DNA from 3 places in the Pedobacter sp. AC190 genome. Region 3 is predicted to be linked to each of the others. Evidence: riboswitches for the same ligand, from Rfam matches in the RefSeq annotation. Region 3 holds a riboswitch; each other region holds the start of a gene.
The links. A riboswitch is a leader RNA that binds a small molecule or an ion and turns the genes downstream of it on or off. The one in region 3 is predicted to bind S-adenosylmethionine.

Region 1: another riboswitch for S-adenosylmethionine. It lies ahead of ACZZZI_RS16180 (O-acetylhomoserine aminocarboxypropyltransferase/cysteine synthase family protein); the one in region 3 lies ahead of ACZZZI_RS19540 (SusC/RagA family TonB-linked outer membrane protein).
Region 2: another riboswitch for S-adenosylmethionine. It lies ahead of metH (methionine synthase); the one in region 3 lies ahead of ACZZZI_RS19540 (SusC/RagA family TonB-linked outer membrane protein).

The regions. Positions count from the first base shown of each region.
Region 1 covers NZ_OZ409824.1:3,671,452-3,678,779, reverse strand. The annotation lists gene ACZZZI_RS16190 (trans-sulfuration enzyme family protein) at 1-1,116, shown strand; gene ACZZZI_RS16185 (hypothetical protein) at 1,438-2,445, opposite strand; SAM riboswitch class I at 2,661-2,771, shown strand; gene ACZZZI_RS16180 (O-acetylhomoserine aminocarboxypropyltransferase/cysteine synthase family protein) at 3,058-4,389, shown strand; gene ACZZZI_RS16175 (homoserine O-acetyltransferase family protein) at 4,425-5,483, shown strand; gene ACZZZI_RS16170 (homoserine dehydrogenase) at 5,682-6,926, shown strand; gene ACZZZI_RS16165 (queuosine precursor transporter) at 7,049-7,328, opposite strand, start outside.
Region 2 covers NZ_OZ409824.1:1,809,225-1,816,552, reverse strand. The annotation lists gene ACZZZI_RS07930 (S41 family peptidase) at 1-543, opposite strand, end outside; gene murQ (N-acetylmuramic acid 6-phosphate etherase) at 733-1,551, shown strand; gene ACZZZI_RS07920 (hypothetical protein) at 1,651-2,217, shown strand; gene ACZZZI_RS07915 (Bax inhibitor-1/YccA family protein) at 2,257-3,012, shown strand; SAM riboswitch class I at 3,127-3,230, shown strand; gene metH (methionine synthase) at 3,401-7,102, shown strand; gene ACZZZI_RS07905 (four helix bundle protein) at 7,158-7,328, shown strand, end outside.
Region 3 covers NZ_OZ409824.1:4,437,753-4,445,080, reverse strand. The annotation lists gene ACZZZI_RS19555 (FGGY-family carbohydrate kinase) at 1-589, shown strand, start outside; gene ACZZZI_RS19550 (alpha-hydroxy acid oxidase) at 605-1,750, shown strand; gene ACZZZI_RS19545 (peroxiredoxin family protein) at 1,974-3,263, opposite strand; SAM riboswitch class I at 3,399-3,507, shown strand; gene ACZZZI_RS19540 (SusC/RagA family TonB-linked outer membrane protein) at 3,824-6,991, shown strand; gene ACZZZI_RS19535 (SusD/RagB family nutrient-binding outer membrane lipoprotein) at 7,002-7,328, shown strand, end outside.

The DNA of each region.
Region 1 (7,328 bases), 770 kb from region 3:
ATGAAACCCGAAACCCTTGCTATTCACGCTTCTAATCTTGTTAAGAATACAACTGGAGATGTTACGCCACCTATAAATTTATCGACAACTTTTTTTCGTGATGAAAACGGAGCTTATCCAGGTGGGCATATGTATAGTCGTGTGAGCAATCCAAATCGTTCTGCTTTAGAAAACACTGTAGCCAAATTAGAATACGGTGAAGATGCAGCGGCTTTTGCATCTGGCAATAATTGCGGCATGAGTTTGTTTCAGGCTTTAAAACCAGGGAGCCATATTATTGCACCAGATGATATGTATTGGGGAATTAAAAAGCAATTACTAACGATTTTTAATGAAACATTAGAATTCGATTTTGTTGATCAAACAGACTTAGAGCTAATAAAAGATTGTGTAAAGCCAAACACTAAATTAATTTGGATTGAAACACCCTCAAATCCATTATTAAAAGTTACAGATATTGAAGAAATCTCTAAAATTGCAAAAAGCCACAACATTACTTTAGCTTGCGATAGTACTTTTGCATCGCCTATCCTACAAAATCCAATTTTATTAGGCGCCGATATTGTAATGCATAGCAGTACCAAATACCTTGGTGGCCACAGCGATATTCTTGGAGGAATTTTGGTAACAGCCAAAAAGGATGAATTGTGGGAGAAAATCAAAAATATTCAACAAACTGGTGGCGCAGTACCATCGCCATTTGATTGCTTTTTACTTTGCAGAAGTATTAAAACTTTGGCCTATCGCATGAAAGGTCATTGCGAAAACGGGAAAAAAGTTGCTCATTACCTAGCGAACCACCCAAAAGTTGAGGCTGTTTTTTACCCAGGTTTAGAAAGTCATCCTCAACATGAAATTGCAAAAAAACAAATGAAAGATTTCGGCGGAATGATGTCTTTTTTAGTTAAAGGCGATGCAGAAGAAACCAGTATGGTAGTTAATAAAGTACAGTTATTTGCACAAGCTACAAGTTTAGGCGGTGTTGAAAGTTTAATTGAGCATAGATATTCTGTAGAGGGACCTGATAGCAAAACACCTAAAAATTTATTAAGAATCTCGGTCGGATTAGAACACGTTGATGATATTATCGCAGATTTGGAACAGGCTTTAGGATAGAACTTTTGTCATCCTGAGCTTGTTGAAGGAAATACTCATTTAGATCGAACTAGAGTGTTTTTTTGACTAAATGGGCTAAAGTTTCTAATTACCAAAAACTAGAAATCCCATTCAGTAAGTACAAAGCAATCTTAAAATTTTTAGGTCTAGCTGATTAATATTGCTTCTTTCCTCGCAATGACGAACGCTTAATAACAGGTGGAAAACTACCCTTTGTTTATAAACCCGATTGCAGCGGCAGCCCCCGATTTTTTATCGGGGCTACAGCGAAAAGCGGGACTGTATATTCCGAAGAATTACAATCCCGCTCATTTTCAAATTTTATTTCGGATTACAAGCGGTGACTAACTTAGCCGAATAGTTTGGGTTTAATGGCTCGTTTGTTTGCGCTAAACGCTGAGAACCAGTATTTGCAGGACAAGCGATGTCGCCAGCAGCATCATAAACGATTCTATTTCCTGCAGCGATTAACTCTTTTGGCACATAAACCTGAACTTTTGTTATGGAGTAACCTGAAGGATAATAACGTACATAATACCCATCAGGATGTTTGGTCCAGATGCCGCTTGGCACATCGGTACGAGGTGGAGCCATACCAGCAATTATTGCATACTTTTCCATGTCGGCATAAGTATAATTACCTGAAGAAACCAGTTGGCGAATGTTATTTTCGGCTTCAAAAACTGCTTTTACACCAGATGGCAATTGGTCTTTAGCTTTCTCCATCACATCGAAAGGTAGAACGCCTAATGCGCCTCCTTCTAATTGAGTAAGCTGTTTAGGAGTTAAGAGTTTTATGGCAGTTAACTTAACCTGACCAGCATAATCGGCAAATTTTGTTCGGGCAATAATTGTCCACAGCAAAACCTGAATATCGTGCTGATCTACATCCTGGTGTTTTTCTGCACTTTTTAATATAGAAACTACAATTTCCTCTTTCGGGCCTAAAACTGGTGCAAACATATAACCATCGCCTTTTGATGGTGCAAATGTGCCTGCTTTTAGGCAATAACTTTTATTGGTCATTTCATAAAGTCCTTCGCAAAGCACAAAACCGCCATCTGGATTTTTAGGCAATAAGTATAAAGGCTGGGCTTTTAGCGTGGCTTTAAAGTCGGGCATCATTTCGCCTTCGCGATTTACATCTTCGAAAGCTGTTGTTATTGCTGCAGGTTGTTTTAAAAATTTATCTACTCCTAAAGCTTTGGCGCCTTGTGCAGTTCCAACTTTTAATAATTTATCTTTTAATCCGCCAAATTGAGCATTGGCATTATTGATACTTGCAATGGCTAATAACACTGCGAAGCAAAGGTTTTTTGCGTTTTTCATTAATGATTAGATTTTAATAGGTAAGACAAACTTAGAGTTTTAAGCGTAAATTTTATATTAAATATTGCGTTTTATCATTTCAATATAAAATTAGGTAGTTCATTTTCAATATATTATTTAATTTTCAGAATTTTATTTTGTGAATTAAAATTAAATTCTCACATTTGAAATATTATTTGGCAAAAAGCTAAATAAAAGTCAATCTTAATCGGGTTGATTTATAAAGAAGTGGCGAGAGACTGGCTCCGTGACCCACTGGCAACCCTCAGAAAGAGAAGGTGCCAATTCCTGACCGAATAACATGGTGTTATTTGGAGATATAAATTAGAACTGATGAAAACATTAAATCTTCTATCGCAAAGCGAGCCCAGTGTAAACCTTAAAAAGGTAGAAAACATTTCTATTTCTTTTATTTGTTGTGATATGCAGGCGATTACTTGTATGTGCTGTTGGATACAGTAATTTAAAAAACTTCCTTTTTTGTTTCTATTTCAAACTGGAAGGTCCCGATAAATCGGGATACGCCTAACGCCTACCAGAATTTTCATGATTTTAAGATTCATGATTTCGGGTAAACTTATCAAACAATCACACATTTAATTATTAGAAATTATGTCAACATCATATAAATTTGAAACCTTACAAATTCACGCAGGTCAGGAAATAGACCCAACAACTGGTTCAAGAGCTGTTCCTATATATCAAACCACTTCTTACGGCTTCAAAAATGCAGAACATGGAGCAAACCTATTTGCGTTAAAAGAATTCGGAAACATTTACACCAGGATTATGAATCCAACGAACGATGTTTTTGAAAAACGTATCGCAGCTTTAGAAGGTGGTGTTGCAGCTTTAGCAGTAGCATCGGGACAAGCGGCACAGTTTATTGCACTAAATAACATTTTAGAAGTGGGCGATAGTATCGTTTCTTCATCACACATTTATGGCGGAACTTATAACCAGTTTAAAGTTTCTTTTAAACGTTTAGGCATTCATGTAGATTTTGCTAACCCAGATGTTCCCGAAGAATTTGAGGCGAAAATTACAGAGAAAACAAAAGCTATTTATTTGGAAACTATAGGCAACCCTGCATTTAGTATTCCTGATTTTGAGAAAATAGCCGCAATTGCAAAGAAATATGATATTCCTTTAGTAGTTGATAATACTTTTGGTGCGGCTGGATATTTATTTAAACCATTAGAACACGGTGCAAATGTTGTTGTAGAATCGGCAACTAAATGGATTGGCGGACATGGAACCAGCATTGGCGGCGTTATTGTTGATGGCGGAAACTACAACTGGGGTAACGGAAAATTTAAACAATTTAGTGAACCATCTGAAGGTTATCATGGTTTGGTTTTCAGCGATGTTTTTGGCGTTAATGGTCCTTTTGGTAATATTCAATTTATTATTCGTGCCCGTGTAGAGGGTTTAAGAGATTTAGGCCCAGCCCTTTCTCCATTTAATTCTTTCCTTTTGCTACAAGGTTTAGAAACATTATCACTTCGTGTGCAACGCCATGTTGATAACGCTTTGGAATTAGCAACCTGGCTAGAAAATCACCCAGCAGTTAAAGAAGTTTCGTACCCAGGATTAGCAAGCAGCAAATACAATAGTTTAGCTAAAAAATATTTAAGCAATGGATTTGGTGCGGTTTTATCTTTTGAGTTAGACGGCAGTAAGGAAAGCGCAACTCAATTAATTGATAATTTAAAACTGATTTCTCATTTAGCTAATGTGGGTGATGCCAAAACACTGATCATTCAGCCTTCGGCAACTACACATCAACAATTAAGCGAAAGCGAACAACTGGCTGCTGGAGTTAAGCCAAATTCACTTCGTGTTTCGGTAGGAATTGAGCACATCGATGATATTAAAGCCGATTTCGAACACGCATTTTCGGCAATCAGTTCGCAATTAAACGTAAAAAGTTTACAGGCCTAATCACTTTCGTTACCAAATCAGAATATCTTTTAAGAATGAGCACATTATCAACATATAATTACAACAAACAATTCAAATTAGAAAGCGGCAAGAAACTTCGCAACCTGCAAATTGCTTATCAAACTTATGGCAAATTAAATGCTAAAAAAGATAATGTAATTTGGGTTTGTCACGCATTAACTGCTAATGCAGATGTTTTTGAATGGTGGGAAGGTTTATTTGGGCAAAATGCTTTGTTTAATCCAAACGATCATTATATAATTTGTGCAAACGTTTTGGGTTCTAACTACGGAACCACAAGCCCTTTAAGTACTAATCCAGTTAATGGATTACCTTATTATTTATCGTTTCCACAATTTACTGTTCGCGATTTTGTTTCGGCACACCAACTTTTAGCTACGCATTTAGGAATTGATTCAATTAAACTTTTAATCGGCGGTTCTTTAGGTGGCCAGCAGGCTGTAGAATGGAGTATTATCGAACCCAATAAAATTGAAAACTTAATACTTGTAGCTACAAATGCGGCACATTCTCCATGGGGAATTGCTTTTAACGAGAGTCAACGTTTAGCCATTACTACCGATAGAACCTTTTACGCAAACCAACCTGATGGTGGCAGCAAAGGTTTAAAAGCAGCACGCAGTATTGCGCTTTTGAGTTATCGTACGTATAATGCTTACGGAAGTACACAAGTAGAAAGTGTAAACGACAAAACAGATAATTTCAGAGCTTCATCTTACCAAAATTACCAGGGAGAAAAATTGATAAATCGCTTTAATGCTTACAGTTATTATTATTTAACTAAAGCGATGGATAGCCATAATGTGGGTAGAAATCGTAAAAGCATTGCGGAAGCCTTGAAATTGATCAAGGCAAATACCTTGGTAATTGGAATTGAAAATGATTTCTTATTTCCAATTGCAGAACAGAAATTCTTAGCAGATAACATTAGCGATGCACAGTTCGCAGCTATACATTCTGAATATGGCCATGATGGGTTCTTGATTGAAACCAACGCCTTAACGAACATCATCGGTACTTTTATTAAAGAAAGCCGTGACAAAAAGATAATTAAGCTACAGCACACAGCTTGATAAGATGGCGGAAGGTTTAAGGAAAAAACCTAGGCTAAAGAAGTAAAATAATTAATCAGCCACGGAAGCACTAAAATAAAGAAAATATGGAATTTAATTCCGTGTAAATCTGTACTTCCGTGGCAAAACATAATAAAATTTGATGGTGAGTATCAAACGTCCAATCTTGATACTCGCTACTTGATACACTAAAACACCATGAGTAAGAATTTAAAAATCGGTTTATTTGGTTTCGGAGTTGTAGGGCAAGGATTATTAGACATAATCCAAAGCCAGAACCTTAATTTAGAAATTATTAAAATCGCAATAAAAGATCCAAAAAAGAAGCGTACGCTTAATAAAGATTTATTTACAACCGATAAAAATGAAATCCTGAATAATTCGGAAATCAATACGATTGTAGAATTAATTAATGATGCTGATGCGGCCTATGAAATTGTAACTACAGCATTAAAAAACGGTAAAAATGTAGTCTCTGCAAATAAAAAAATGATTGCTACTCACTTAAAAGAGTTGGTAGATTTACAACAAAAACATGGCACTTCTTTATTGTATGAAGGTGCGGTTTGCGGGAGTATTCCAATTATAAGAAATTTAGAAGAATATTATGATAATGAGCTTTTTCATGCTTTAAGTGGTATTTTCAATGGTTCATCAAATTATATTTTATCAAAAATTTTTAACGAAAACCAAAGTTACAATGCAGCTTTAAAAGAAGCTCAGGATTTAGGTTTCGCAGAAACAGATCCGATTTTAGATGTTGGTGGTTACGACCCGAAATATAAATTGGCTATTGCAACAGCTCACGCTTATGGTTTATTTGTGAATCCTGATGCAATATTAAATATCGGAATCCAGAATCTTTCTGCTCATGACATTAAATATGCTCGTGAGAAAAATTTCAAAATTAAATTAGTACCCACTGCTCGTAAAGTAAATACAAAAGATATTGTTACCTATGTTTTACCTAAACTTGTTGCAAAGGATGATTTTCTATATAACGTTGAAAATGAATACAATGCAGTAACCGTTCAGGCAGCTTTTGCTGATAAGCAGTTTTTCTTTGGTAAAGGTGCAGGTGGTCATCCAACTGGTGCTGCCGTACTTTCGGATATCGCTGCTTTACGTTATGATTATCGTTATGAGTATAAAAAATATCACTCAGAAAATGGAGCGAAACATACCGAGGATATTTTACTTGAAGTTTATCTGCGTTATGCAGATGAAGATTTAATTAAGTTATTAGAGTTTGACGATATCAGCGAGCGCTATGCTGCAAGCAGTTTCAAATATGTAATTGGGACAGTTAAATTAGAAAACCTGATTAAAAATCGTGATTTACTTTTAGATACTAATGTTTTTATAGCCTACACTGGCAGACAAATTTATAAGCAAGACAAAGTTGCTGATAATGTTTTTGCAGAGGAATTGGCTGCCCTTTAATTTTTTTTAAGGTTAATTTTTTATTTGTTTTGTTGTTAAGCACAAAGGTCGGAGCGAGTCCGACCTTTTGCGTTATTCATTTTTCAAAACAATTTGACCTTAAATTTCCTAAATATTCTGAACTAGTTTCTTCCAGCCATATGCATTAACTTATGTGCTAAATCTTTGCCTAAATATCCATCGATAATTCCATGGACAACATATAAAATTGGAGTCATTAAGATTGCAACAACAAATTTATAGGTGTAACCAACTAAACCAATTGCAAATACCATCTGCCAACTATAGTTATAATTAGGATTAATGTAAAATGCAATAAATATCACAACAAAGCTATCAATAAATTGAGATACCAATGTCGAACCTGTTGCCCTTAACCATAAAGCCTTTTCTCCAGTGATT
Region 2 (7,328 bases), 2.6 Mb from region 3:
GTTTCCGCTGTGCATTAAAAGTACGTTTACACCGCTTCCAGCTTTGCCTCTAAAACGGCCTGATAGCTGATCCTTGCCTAAATTTCTTCCGCTTACAGTCGCGGTATCTATACTTAAAATTTTATCACCAAGTTTTATGCCTGCCTGGTATGCAGGGCCATCTTTAATTACGCCAGTAACCATCATGGTATCGTTAAGCATATAATATTCTATGCCGACCCCTTCAAAATTTCCCTCTAAATTATCCTGCATATCCTGTGCATTTGCAGGAGGCAGGTAAACACTATGAGGATCAAGTTGATGTAAGACGCTATCGATAGGTAAATTTTGCAAAGAATCCGTGTTAATATCATCTACATAATTTCCATTAATGATATGTAGGATTTCATCTAGTTTTGCAGAATTATTTGCAGTTAACGAAGGGCTTTTTTTAACGCCAAAGCCCTGGTCTTTGATGAATTTTATGCCCAAAAACATCCCAACTATTAAAATTACAGAATAGCTTGTCGCGATTAGGATATTATTACGGGTATTCTTTTTCATTGGCGTTATGCAAATTTATGAAAATTAGCGGGTTGATTATTTTTTTAACCACATTTTATCGTCTTTTGTTTCTAATTTTTAACATAAATTAACGCCAAAAAACCGTTCAGCTAATTTTATAACATATATTTTTCGTTTTTTAGGGTAGTTTTTAGAAAGAATTTACCGAATTTTATCAAAATTAAATTTATGAACAGAGTTACCGAGCAAGAATCAAACTACAACGACATCGATAAAATGTCGGTAATGGAAGTTCTGCAGGGCATCAACAACGAAGATAAAACTGTAGCCTTTGCAGTAGAAAAATCTTTGCCTCAGATCGAAAAACTAACTTCGGCAGTTGCCGAAAGAATGAAAAAAGGCGGTCGTCTTTTTTATATCGGAGCTGGTACGAGTGGCCGTTTAGGCGTAGTCGATGCTTCAGAATGTCCGCCTACTTATGGTGTGCCGTTTGATTGGGTTGTAGGTATTATTGCAGGTGGCGATACGGCAATTAGAAGAGCTGTTGAGTTTGCCGAAGATGATGCAGAGCAGGCCTGGAAGGATTTGCAGGAATTCGATATTAATGAAAATGATTGTTTAGTAGGCTTGGCGGCGTCGGGCACTACGCCTTATGTGGTTGGCGGCTTAAATACTGCCCGAAAACTTGGCGTTTTAACAGGATGCATTGTTTGTAATACGGGAGGCCCAATTGCGGCGGAATCTGATTTTCCAGTTGAAGTAGTGGTCGGACCTGAATATATTACAGGTTCTACTCGTATGAAATCTGGAACGGCGCAAAAACTGGTTTTAAACATGCTGAGTACCACAGTTATGGTTCAGTTAGGGCGTGTTGTTGGAAACAAAATGGTTGATATGCAGTTAACTAATAATAAATTGGTTGATAGAGGCATACAAATGGTTGCCGACGAATTAAATATTGGTTATGATGAAGCTGCCGATCTTTTATCGGTTCATGGAAGCGTACGTAAAGCGGTAGAAGCAAAGCAACAAGGAGTTAAAAGTTAAAAGCTACTTGTTTAAGGACGAATTTTCAGAAAGAACCCATATAGTTTAATTTTTAGCAAAGCCATTAGCTAGCTTTTAACCTTCAACTTTTAACTTAAAATGCACGAAATCGAACCTTATTACCAGTGGAGAGATGAATACATTTCGGCAGAAGATGAGCGTTCGCCATTTTACAATACCGAATATTCGGAACTTTACTTCGATAAACAGATTTACAATTTTTTACTCCATCCGCAGTGGGATGAATTTGGATCGAACACGCTTTACATGAAAGTGCTCTATGCAGATTACGATCGGAGTTACGCTATAATTGAATTAATCGGTGAATGGAATGATGCGATAAATAACGACATCATGCTGCTCAAACGGGATATTTTAGAGTTGATGATGGATGAAGGCATAAACAAATTCATCCTTATTGGTGAGAATGTTTTAAACTTCCATGCTTCTGATGATAGTTATTATGAAGAATGGTTTCAGGAAGTAGAAGATGGCTGGATTGTGGGCGTAAATTTCCAGGAGCACGTTATTCAGGAGTTTAAAGATAATAGCATCGATTATTATATTAATTTTGGTGGTGCTTTTGATAATCTTCCCTGGCGTACACTAAAACCGTTACAGTTCTTTAAGAAAGTTGAAGAATTACTGACAAAAAGATTGAACTAAATTGTTATTTTTAAAATCATTAAATACACAAAATAAAAAATGGAACAACAAAATTATCAATATCAGGAAAACAGCGTTTTTGTACAAGAAGGTTCTGTTTCTAAGAAATTCTTCGCAAATGTTTTCTTATGGATGTTTGTGGCATTAAGCTTATCAACAGTTGCTGCATATCTTTTCGGTACAAACGAACAATTTATGCAATACTTAATTAATATCAATCCAGAAACAGGAAAAGCTGGTATGTCAATTTTTGGCTATATTGCTATGTTTGCACCACTTGGTTTGGTTCTGCTAATGGGTTTTGGTTTAAGTAAACTTTCATACCCAGCATTAGTTGGAGTTTTTGTTTTGTATTCGGTACTAACAGGTATCAGTTTAAGCTTTATCCTTCTTGCATACACTTCAGGTTCGGTAGTAAGCTGTTTTGCAGGTGCTGCTGGTATATTTGGTATTATGGCTGTAATGGGTTACACCACAAACATCGATTTAAGTAAATTCGGACCAATTTTAATGGTTGGCGTGATCGGTTTAGTTATTGCGAGTGTTGTTAATATGTTTATTCAAAGTGAGCAATTCAGTTTATTTATGGCTTTCATCGGTATCGCTATTTTTACAGCTTTAACCGCTTACGACGTTCAAAAAATTAAACGTATTGGCGAAGGAATAGAAGCAAGTGGCGAGCAGGTTTTACAAGTAGAATCTAAGAAAATGGCCATTGTTGCAGCATTATCTTTATACTTGGATTTCTTAAACATCTTCCTTTTCTTACTTCGTATTTTCGGAAGCAGAAAGTAATCTGTAAACAGAACAATATTCTTAAGGCTATGCAGTTTTGCGTGGCCTTTGTAATTTTATTTGGTAGCAAAGCGATAATTTTTGGAATTGATGTTGCTTTGTTGCATTTTTGTATGCTTATTAAGAAAGACGGAGGGATTAGACCCAACGAAGTCTTAGCAACCTGTGCCAACAAGGTGCTACATTCTAATCTCAGCAGTGGCGAGAGCAGATAAGTTTTAGTGGTAGTTTACACGCCAACTTTTAAGATAAGCTTTTTAAGTATCAGGTATAAAGTATCAAATATAAAGACATGTTCGTCTAATATTTTTTGCTCGTTATCTGCAGTTAGATCGATGTCAAGAAATCTTGCTACTCGACACTAACAACTTTCTACTAGAAACAACAAATGAGCATTAGAGAAGAATTAGAAAAACGTATTTTGGTAATCGATGGTGCGATGGGTACCATGATTCAGCGTTATACTTTAACGGAAGAAGATTTTAGAGGGGAGAGATTTAAAAATCATCCTTGTGATGTTAAAGGCAATAACGATTTGCTAAACATTACACGCCCTGATATTATCAAAGCCATACACCTCGAATATCTAACATCGGGCGCTGATATTATCGAAACCAATACCTTCAGTACGCAACGTATTTCCATGGCCGATTACCAGATGGAGGATTTGTCTTACGAGATGAGTTTCGAAGGTTCGAGAGTTGCAAAGGAAGCGGTTGATGAGTTTATGTCCAAGAATCCTGATCGGAAATGTTTCGTTGCTGGCGCTATTGGCCCAACTAATCGTACCCTTTCTATGTCGCCAAACGTAAATGACCCTGGTTACAGAGCCGTTTATTTTGATGAATTAGAAGAAGCTTATTACGAGCAGGTACGTGGCTTAGTGGATGGGGGTGCAGATGTACTCTTAATTGAAACCATTTTTGATACTTTAAATGCTAAAGTGGCTATTGTAGCCATCAAAAAATACGAAGAAGTAATTGGGCGGAAACTGGAAATTATGATTTCTGGTACCATTACCGACGCTTCGGGCAGAACTTTATCTGGACAAACTGCAGAAGCTTTCTTAAATTCTGTGATGCATGCAAAACCCTTAAGTATCGGTTTTAACTGTGCTTTAGGGGCAAAAGAAATGCGCCCTCACATTGAAGAATTGGCAAAGAAAGCAGGTTGTTATGTATCAGCTTATCCAAATGCAGGCTTGCCAAATGAGTTTGGTGCTTATGATGAGCAACCGCATGAAACCGCACACTTGGTTGATGATTTTATTGCATCAGGTTTTGTAAATATTGTGGGTGGTTGTTGTGGCACAACGCCAGAACATATTGGTTGTATTGCCAATAATGCAAGAAAAGCAGCTCCACGAAAATTACCAATAATTGAGCCTTTTATGCGTTTAAGCGGCTTGGAACCAGTAACTATTAAACCAGATAGCATTTTCGTTAACGTTGGGGAGAGAACGAACATCACAGGTTCTCCAAAGTTTTCTAAATTGATTTTAGGCGGAGATTACGAAGCTGCTCTTGCCGTTGCCTTGCAACAGGTAGAAGGTGGCGCACAGGTAATTGATGTGAATATGGATGAAGGTATGCTCGATTCAGAAGCAGCCATGACCAAATTCTTAAACCTCATTGCTTCAGAACCTGATATTGCCAAATTGCCAATCATGGTCGATTCTTCTAAATGGTCGGTTATTGAAAATGGTTTGAAGTGCTTGCAGGGAAAAGGAATTGTAAACTCGATTTCACTTAAAGAAGGCGAAGATAAATTCAGAGAGAGCGCCCGTAAAATTATGCAATACGGTGCTGCGGTAGTGGTAATGGCTTTCGATGAACAAGGACAAGCCGATAATTACGAACGTAGAAAAGAGATTTGTAAAAGAAGTTATGATATTTTGGTGAGTGAAATTGGTTTTCCTCCTGAGGATATCATTTTCGACCCGAATATTTTAACCGTTGCAACGGGATTGGAGGAGCATAATAACTACGCTGTTGACTTTATAAATGCCACAAGGTGGATCAAAGAAAATCTGCCACATGCAAAAGTGAGTGGTGGAGTTTCGAATATTTCATTTTCTTTCAGAGGAAATAATACTGTTCGCGAAGCGATGCATTCTGCCTTTTTGTATCATGCCATTCAGGCGGGTTTAGATATGGGCATTGTAAACGCTGGTATGTTAGAGGTTTATCAGGAAATTCCACCTGAGCTTTTAGAGCGTGTGGAAGACGTTTTGCTTAACCGCAGAGATGATGCTACCGAACGATTGGTTGAATATGCCGATACCATAAAAAGTAAAGGTAAAGAAGTCGTTCGAGATGAAGAATGGAGAAAAGGAACGGTGGAAGAGAGGTTATCGCATTCGCTTGTAAAAGGAATTGTAGAATACCTGGATGATGATGTTGAAGAGGCTCGTCAGAAATATCCCCGTCCGATTCAGGTTATTGAAGGTCCGTTAATGGATGGGATGAATATTGTAGGAGATTTATTTGGCGCAGGCAAAATGTTTCTACCGCAGGTGGTAAAATCGGCAAGGGTAATGAAAAAAGCCGTGGCCTATTTATTACCATTTATTGAGCAGGAAAAGTTAGATAATCCAGACCAAAATCAAAGTTCATCAGCGGGTAGGGTTTTAATGGCTACGGTTAAAGGTGATGTACATGATATTGGAAAGAATATTGTAGGCGTAGTATTGGCTTGTAATAACTTTGAAATTGTAGATATGGGTGTAATGGTTCCTGCACAGGAAATCATTAAAAAAGCCAAAGAAATCAATGCCGATATAATTGGCTTAAGTGGTTTAATTACACCATCGTTAGATGAAATGGTTCACTTCGCCAAAGAAATGGAGCGTGAGAATTTTACCATTCCTTTAATTATTGGTGGAGCAACAACTTCTCGTATTCACGCTGCAGTTAAGGTAGCGCCAAATTATTCGGGGCCTGCCATTCACGTTTTAGATGCTTCGAGGAGCGTTACCGTTTGTAGCACCTTAATGAATCCTGAAACAAAAGATGAATATGTTGCAGGCATCAGGGCTGAATATGATAAAGCACGTGAAGCGCATTTAAACAAACGTTCTGATAAACGTTTTAAAACGCTTGAACAGGCTCGAGAAAATAAATTCAAAATCGATTTTGAGCAAAACCTTCCAGTTCCTGAATTTACAGGCACCAGGGTTTTCGATAATTATCCTTTGGAAGAATTGGTTCCATATATCGATTGGACACCATTTTTCCATACCTGGGAACTTCGCGGAAGTTATCCGAAAATATTTGATGATAAAAATGTTGGCGATGAAGCCAAAAAGCTATTTGATGATGCGCAAACTTTGTTAAAACGCATTTTGGACGGTAAGTTGCTAACAGCCAGGGCTGTAATTGGTTTTTGGCCTGCTAATACGGTTGGTGATGATATTCAGTTGTCTGTTGACGGTGATGAGTTACCAGCTAACGCTCAACATGCAACAGGTGATAAGCAAATGGTTACCATTCACACGCTTCGTCAACAGGCAGAGAAAGTAGATGGACAACCGTACTATGCCTTATCCGATTTTATCGCACCAAAAGAGAGTGGAATACAAGATTATTTTGGTGGTTTTGCTTTAACTGCGGGTATTGGGATAGATGCTTTGGTTGAGGAATTTGAATCGAATCACGATGATTACAACAGCATTATGGCCAAGGCTTTGGCCGATCGTTTGGCTGAAGCATTTGCCGAGCGTATGCACGAACGTGTGCGTAAAGAGTTCTGGGGTTATGCAAAAGAAGAAAACCTGAGCAATTCTGAATTAATTAAGGAAGAGTATGCAGGAATTCGTCCAGCGCCAGGCTATCCTGCCTGTCCTGAGCATACCGAGAAAGGAACTCTGTTCGCATTACTTGATGCAGAAAATAAAATCGATTTACATTTAACTGAAAGTTACGCCATGTATCCAACTGCTGCGGTAAGCGGTTTCTACTTTGCTCATCCACAATCAAGATATTTTGGTTTAGGAAAAATTACAAAAGATCAGATTGATGATTATTCCATTCGTAAAGATATGTCGGTTGAAGAGGTAGAAAGATGGCTTTCGCCGAATTTAGCCTATTAGTTTTTTGGTTGTTTAGTTTATAGTTGTCTGGATTGCATGATTTTTAATTACTAATATGGCGTATCAAAAATATACTGAATTGGAGGTTTGGAAAAAGGCTCGACAGTTTGCTACATATATTTATAATCTTACATTTTCTTTTCCTAAGGAAGAAACCTATGGGTTAATTTCTCAAATAAGGAGATGTGCAGTTTCGGTTCCTTCAAATATTGCAGAGGGTTCTGGA
Region 3 (7,328 bases):
TGTTTTAACAGAAAAAGAACTTAAGCAAGATTGCCTTTGTTATATGCATTTTAAAGGAAAAGGAGTTAAAGCCTCAAGGATTTTTGCAGGTTACGAGCATGAGGTTCAATTGAAAAGAATTGCAGAGCATTTTGATCGGGCAGCTTATTTATTTAAGCACTTAAAGTTTAACGCTGGTTTAGTTTTAAATCTCGCAAATAAAATCCCTGAAAATGCGGTAATCAAGACTGAATTTTCGGCTAATTCTGCATTTCCAGATCGAGATTTAAATCTTTTTAAAACTGCCGAAGAAGCTTATCATCAATTAATTTTAGATTTAGTAAAGCAACAGGTTTACTCTTTAAAACTAATTCTAAATCAAGGTGTAAAAAGAATTTTTGTAGATGGTGGATTTGGAAGAAATGCAATTTACATGCATCTGTTGGCAACCGCAATCCCAGATATAGAAGTTTACGCTTCTTCGGTATCGCAAGCTACCTCAATAGGTACTGCTTTAGCCATTCACGATGCCTGGAATGAAAACCCTGCACCGAGTGATATTATTCAATTAAAATACTACTCCGCTTTGCAGCGAAGTATTGAAGCCTAAATAATAAATATACCCATGAGTTGGATATACAATAGTGATTACCCATCTGTAGATGATTTAAGAAATAAAGCAAAATCGAAAATGCCACGTTTTGCTTTTGAATATTTGGATGGTGGTTGTAATGAAGATGTAAATCTGTTTCGCAATACAGATGACATCAGAGCTTTAGAACTTTTACCTTATTATCTGAAAGATTTTAAAGAAGCATCGTTAAAAACAGAACTTTTCGGGCATACTTATGATGCCCCTTTTGGTGTTGCTCCTGTAGGTTTACAAGGCTTAATATGGCCAAATGCACCAGAAATTTTAGCAAAAGCTGCTTTTGAGCATAACATTCCTTTCATTTTGAGTACGGTTAGTACGGCTTCGATTGAAAGAATTATGGAAATTACAGAAGGTAATGCCTGGTATCAGTTATATCATCCAGCAGAAGAATTGATAAAAGATGATATAATTAATAGGGCAGAAGCTTCTGGTTGTAAGGTTTTGGTTATTCTTTGTGATGTACCAAGTTTTGGTTTCAGACCGAGGGATATTCGTAACGGCTTAGCTATGCCACCAAAAATGTCGGTTAGAAATATGTTGCAAATTGTTGGTAGACCTGAATGGGCATTAAGAACTTTATTTCATGGCCAACCTGCTTTCGAAACCATGAAACCATATATGCCAAAAGGTTTAAATATGAAACAACTTGGTTTGTATATGAATAGAACCTTTTCGGGCAGATTAAATGCCGACAGGATTGCTTCTATTAGAGATAAATGGAAAGGTAAATTGGTTTTGAAAGGTGTTGCAACAGAGGAAGATACACAAATGGCGATTAATTTAGGTTTGGATGGAATTATCGTTTCCAACCATGGTGGCCGACAATTAGATGCTGGCCAATCTGCTATTAAGCCGTTAATTCAAATTGCATCGCAGTATAAAGATAAAATTAAAGTGATGATGGATAGTGGAATTCGCTCAGGTCCGGATATTGCCAGAACAATTTCTGCTGGTGCAGAATTTACTTTTTTAGGTAGAACCTTTATGTATGGAGTTGGTGCATTGGGTGATAAAGGAGGAAATCATACCATGTCGATGCTTAAAACTCAGCTTAAGCAAGTAATGGATCAGGTTGGCTGCGAAAAAATCGAAGACTTATCAAAGCATCTTTCTTAATCAGAAATAGTTTCTCAAAATATTTTATAAATTAACGCTTATAAAAAAGGTTTGTTTCGATATCGAAACAAACCTTTTTAATTTATTTGAATGTGCAAGCAAAATGGATAAACTTTAGTCATTGCAAGGTTAGAAGCATTCTTAAAAGGAAAACCATCAAATTAGGATTTTTGTGCTTCGCAATGATGAATTACAAACAGATGATCGCTAGCGGTTATACCAGCTACTTTTTCAGCAGTTCATCAATTTCGCTGTTAAATTCCTTGACAAACTCATCGTAAAACTTACCCGTTGCTGGTCCATTATAGCCTGTGTGTATTTTAGCTACATTACCACTCTTATCAATAAAAATGGTTGTAGGAAAAGATACAAATGAATTTAAAGCCGGAAGAGACTCGGCAACAGCTTGCTTATCAGCCTTGCCCGCAATTACCTGGTCATATTCAATTCCAAAACGATTTCGGAAATTTGTTAATGCTTTTTTAGCATATTCTGCATCGGTTTGACGCTCATAATGAAGAGCGATTACTTCTACGCCTCGTTTTTTATTTTCTTTATACCAAGGTGCAATAAAACCAGCTTCATCAATACAATTTGGGCACCAACTGCCAGTAATCGTTAATACAACTACTTTGTTTTTATACTTATCATCCTTCAACGAAATTTTCTTCCCGTTTACATCAGGTAAAGAAAAATCTAGAGTTTTATAACCTTCTTTCAGATAGGTTAATTTGTATGCATCTGGAAGCGCAGCATCTTTATTTTTAACTCCCGTAAATGGCTGACTTCCTCTTGCGCTTAAAATTTCACCAGTTAGAGTTCCATCCGATTCAAATTTTCCTTTGTAATAAGAAGGGGAAGAGCCGATAAATGCTGAAAGTTGAAATTCATTTCCCTGAACAGTTCCTTCCAAATAACGTGAATCGCCCGTTACACGTAGGAAAGTTCCAGTAATTTTATTGCCAGTTTGCTTAAACAAACCAACAGTCTTCTCTTCTTTCCCATCGGGAGATTTAAAAATCACATCGTAACTGCCAGAATAATTACCCGCTGCAGCCTTACCATTTGGCTCAAAACGGTAATCTTTTTTCTCAGCAGAAATTTGTGTGGCTTTGCCCGTACCATTTTGTTTTCTTAAACTGCCGTTAAGGGTATTGCCATTAATGCCAAGTGCAAGTTCGTTATCAAACTGATCAATTTTTACAAAAATAGAATCTGCCGTCTGCTTAATCACTCCACCTTCAAAGCTTTCTTCTGCATTTCTGAAATACAGTTTTTTCAGGCCGTCTTTATCTTTTATCTCAAAATTAAATGGAATGTCAAGGTCGGGTTTAATTTTAAATACACCCCTCCAGTTTCCATTCGGCGAAAATGCGGCAGATTTTTGGTTTTGATTTTTATGCGCTTGTGCATCTGCATGAACAATAGATTCGGCCTTTTGCCCTTGGGCAAAGCTAATCGATGGAATTGCAAAAGCAATTGCAAAGGGAATATATAGGGATTTATTATACATTGGGATATTTTTATCTACTAATTTAGTCGACAAATATAAGGAGCTATTTCCCAAAGAAAAAATATTTATAAAAAAATCTATAAAAACTATAGAGTATATGTGATTAATTATATCTTTGCGCCAGTTATTTTAAAATACTTATCAAGAAAGGTGGAGGGAATGGCCCTACGAAACCTTAGCAACCATCCTTACTATGAGGAAATGGTGCTAATTCCATCTGGCAGGAATGTCGGGTAGTTAAGTCAGTTGCGATAAACCCACACAATAAGTGGAGCACTTCTGATTTACGGGGTGCTTTTTTTTTGCCCGCTAATCTGATAAGTAGTATTAATTAAAATCCATTCAAATGAAAAAAACAGACGAGCGCAAATTCAAAAAAAACATTTCAATTAAACATATCGGGTTCTTCCGAATGTGTAAGCCCTGTTAAAGCTTTTTAGTTTTTAACAGGCGCTCTTAATAGCCCTCAATATTTTTAATCAAAAAAATACAGTTTAAAACTGTGCTGGGCTTGCTATGCCTAATTATTACGAACATTAACTCTTCATTAATAAAAAAATATGTTTAAAAATTTAAAACTACCGCTGGTTGTATTTTTGCTTTTCATAGGGCAAAAACTTGCAGCTCAAAATATAGTTGTAACTGGAACGGTTAAAGAAACATCTGGAGAAAGCATTCCTGGAGCTTCAGTTTTACTGAAAGAAACCAAACAAGTTGTTGCAACTGATGCTAAAGGTGCATTCTCGATTAATGCTCCAGATAAAAGTACATTGGTTATTTCTTACATAGGCTTTAAAACGCAGGAAATTCAAATCAATAAAAATTCGGGTGCTATAGTTGTTACACTTCAATCGAGCGAAAATGCCTTAAACGAGGTTGTTGTAACCGCCTTGGGTATTTCCAGACAAAAAAAATCTTTAGGATATGCTGTTCAGGAGTTAAAAGGGCAGGATTTAGCAGAGGCAAAAGAATCTAATTTAGTTAATGCTCTTGCAGGTAAAATTGCTGGTGTTCGGGTTACCAATAGCCAGGGCGATATGGGTTCGTCGAGAGTGGTGATTCGTGGAGAAACTTCGATTTCAGGTAATAATCAACCACTTTTCGTAGTCGATGGAATTCCAGTAGATAATTCTCAATTAAATTCTGGTGGAGCCAGAGATTATGCAAATACAATTTCTGATATTAATGCAGATAACATTGAATCGATAAGTGTATTAAAAGGTCCAAATGCTGCCGCTTTGTATGGTTCGAGAGCAGCAGCTGGCGTAATCATTATTAAAACAAAAACGGGTAAAAACAAAAAAGGATTAGGGATTACCCTTAATTCGAACATTGTTGCAGAAAGTTTGCTAACACTTCCAGTTTACCAAAATGCTTTCGGACAAGGCTCTGAAGGTAAATTTAGTTACGTTGATGGTAAAGGAGGAGGCATTAATGATGGTGTTGATGAAAGTTGGGGACCAAAATTGGATGGTAGATTAATTCCTCAGTTTTTCTCTAAAGGTGTAGCAGTTCCTTTTGTTGCAAACCCAAATAATGTTCGCGATTTTTTTGAAACGGGATATTCTTTAAGTAATGGCATTGCAATAGCTGATGCATCTGAAAAATTCGATTACCGCTTATCATACAATAATTTACAACAAGGTGGTATTGTTCCAAACTCTGGTCAGGATAAAAATACTTTCTCCCTAAACACAACTTTAAGGGTAACGCCAAAACTAAGTGTTACAGCTAACGCAAATTATAGCAAACTAAACTCCGATAACTTGCCTGGAACTGGTGGTTCAAGATCGACCAGTACGATGTTGCAGTTTACCTGGTTTGGTCGTCAGGTCGATATTAATCAATTAAAAAATTACCTTGATGAAAACGGAAATACCTTTAACTGGAATAATAGCTATTATAGCAATCCATATTGGGTAGCCTACGAAAATACGGTTTCTCAGCAGCGTGGACGTATTATTGGTAGTTTAGGTTTAAACTATAAAATAATTGATGGCTTGGAATTTAACTTCCGCTCGGGAACAGATTATTACAACGATCGCCGTAAAATAAAAATTGCTTATGGTACAAATGGAACACCATTTGGCTCTTATTCGGAAAGTGCATTTACAGTTAGTGAGAATAACACCGATGCAACTTTGAATTTTAACAAACAACTAAATAAAGATTTTAGCTTAGAGGCATTAGCAGGTAGCAACATTCGTACACGTTACATCGAGCAAAACGATCAAAGTGCGCCAAGATTAGCCGTAGCAGGCTTATATTCTTTGAGTAATTCCAGAGACCCGCTTATTTCTTCTAATAATTATAGTAAGCTTAAATCTTATAGTGTTTACGCTTCGGCACAAATCGGTTTTAGAAATTATTTATACGCAAACATTACCGCTCGTAATGATTGGTCGTCTACTTTAGCGGCTCAAAATCGTTCTTATTTCTATCCATCATTTAATGGAAGTTTTATATTAACTGAAGCATTAGATATTAAGAGCGAAGTACTTGATTACGCAAAAATTCGTGGTGGCTGGTCGAAGGTTGGTAAAGATGCAGACCCTTATCGTTCGGTTAATACTTACGTTTTTAGTGCGCCTTTTGGTTCAAATCCACAACTTACGGCATCTACAACAGATTTAAATCCAAATTTAAAACCCGAAACAACAACTTCATCAGAGCTTGGAGCCGAAGCAACCTTCTTTAGTAAAAGAGTACGTTTAGACTTAAGTTTATACAATACCAATAGTTACGATCAGATTTTAAGCGTTGATGTAAGTCCGTCAACAGGTTTCCGTTCAAAACTTTTAAATGCAGGAAAGATTAATAACAAAGGAATTGAGATTCAATTGGGCTTAACACCAATTAAAAAGCAATTTACCTGGGATATCGATGTGAATTATGCGGCAAACAGAAGCAAGGTAATCGAGTTAGATAAAGCTGGTTTGCTGCAGAATTATGTTGTTGCAACAAACTCTGCTCAGGTAATAGCAGCTGTTGGTCAGCCGTATGGAACTTTGTTTGGCAATGCTTTTTTACGTGATGGAAACGGCAATATTGTAGTTAACGCAACTGGTGCGCCCCAAACTGATCCAACTAAAAGGGTTTTAGGTAAATATACGCCCGATTGGATTGGTGGCATTTACAATACATTTAGTTACAAAGGCTTGAGTTTAGGTGTTTTAATTGATGCAAGTTTTGGAGGTTCTATTTACAATGGTACTTATGCAACAGGAACTTACACTGGGGTACTTGCTTCAACACTGCCAGGCAGAGCTGCAGAATATGGAGGTATTTCTTATTACTATCCTGGAAATGGAAAAGCAAACGGTACGGTTAGAGTAAATGGAACAGCTCCAGCAGGCGTAACCGTTTATGATGATGGTATTGTTTTCGATGGTGTAACTGCTGATGGAAAACGCAATGAAAAAATATTACCAGCTCAACAATATTATAAGTCGTTTCGTACTATAGATGAAGCCAATATTTTTGATGCTTCTTATGTAAAACTTCGTGAGGTTAAACTGAGTTACAATTTACCGTCTAAATGGATTCGTTCTCTTAGCCTTCAGGGCGCTTCGGTTTCTTTAGTTGGTCGTAACCTTTGGATTATTCATAGAAATGTAGAAGATATTGACCCGGAAGTTGCCTTTAACACGGGTAACGGACAAGGTTTGGAAAGTCTTTCAAATCCAACAACCCGCAGTTATGGTCTTAACCTTAATATCAAATTTTAATCTTTTTAACATGAAAAATTATAAAATATACTTGTTGTCAATTTTAACATTAGCAGTTTCATCTTGCAGCAAAGAATTAGATAAGGTTAATATTAACCCAAATGCAACCGAAAATGCACAACCCGATTATTTGTTAACAGGTGCAATAAAAAATACAACAGATGCGTATTGGAGTACAACAAATACAATGAATTCAAGTTCGTTGTTTGTACAGCACTGGTCTAAAATTCAATATACCGAAGAAGATCGATTTATCTATTCAAATAGTAGTTTTACAGCACTTTGGTCTACTGGATATTCTCAAAGTATAACTGCTTTCAACAAAATTATTGAATTA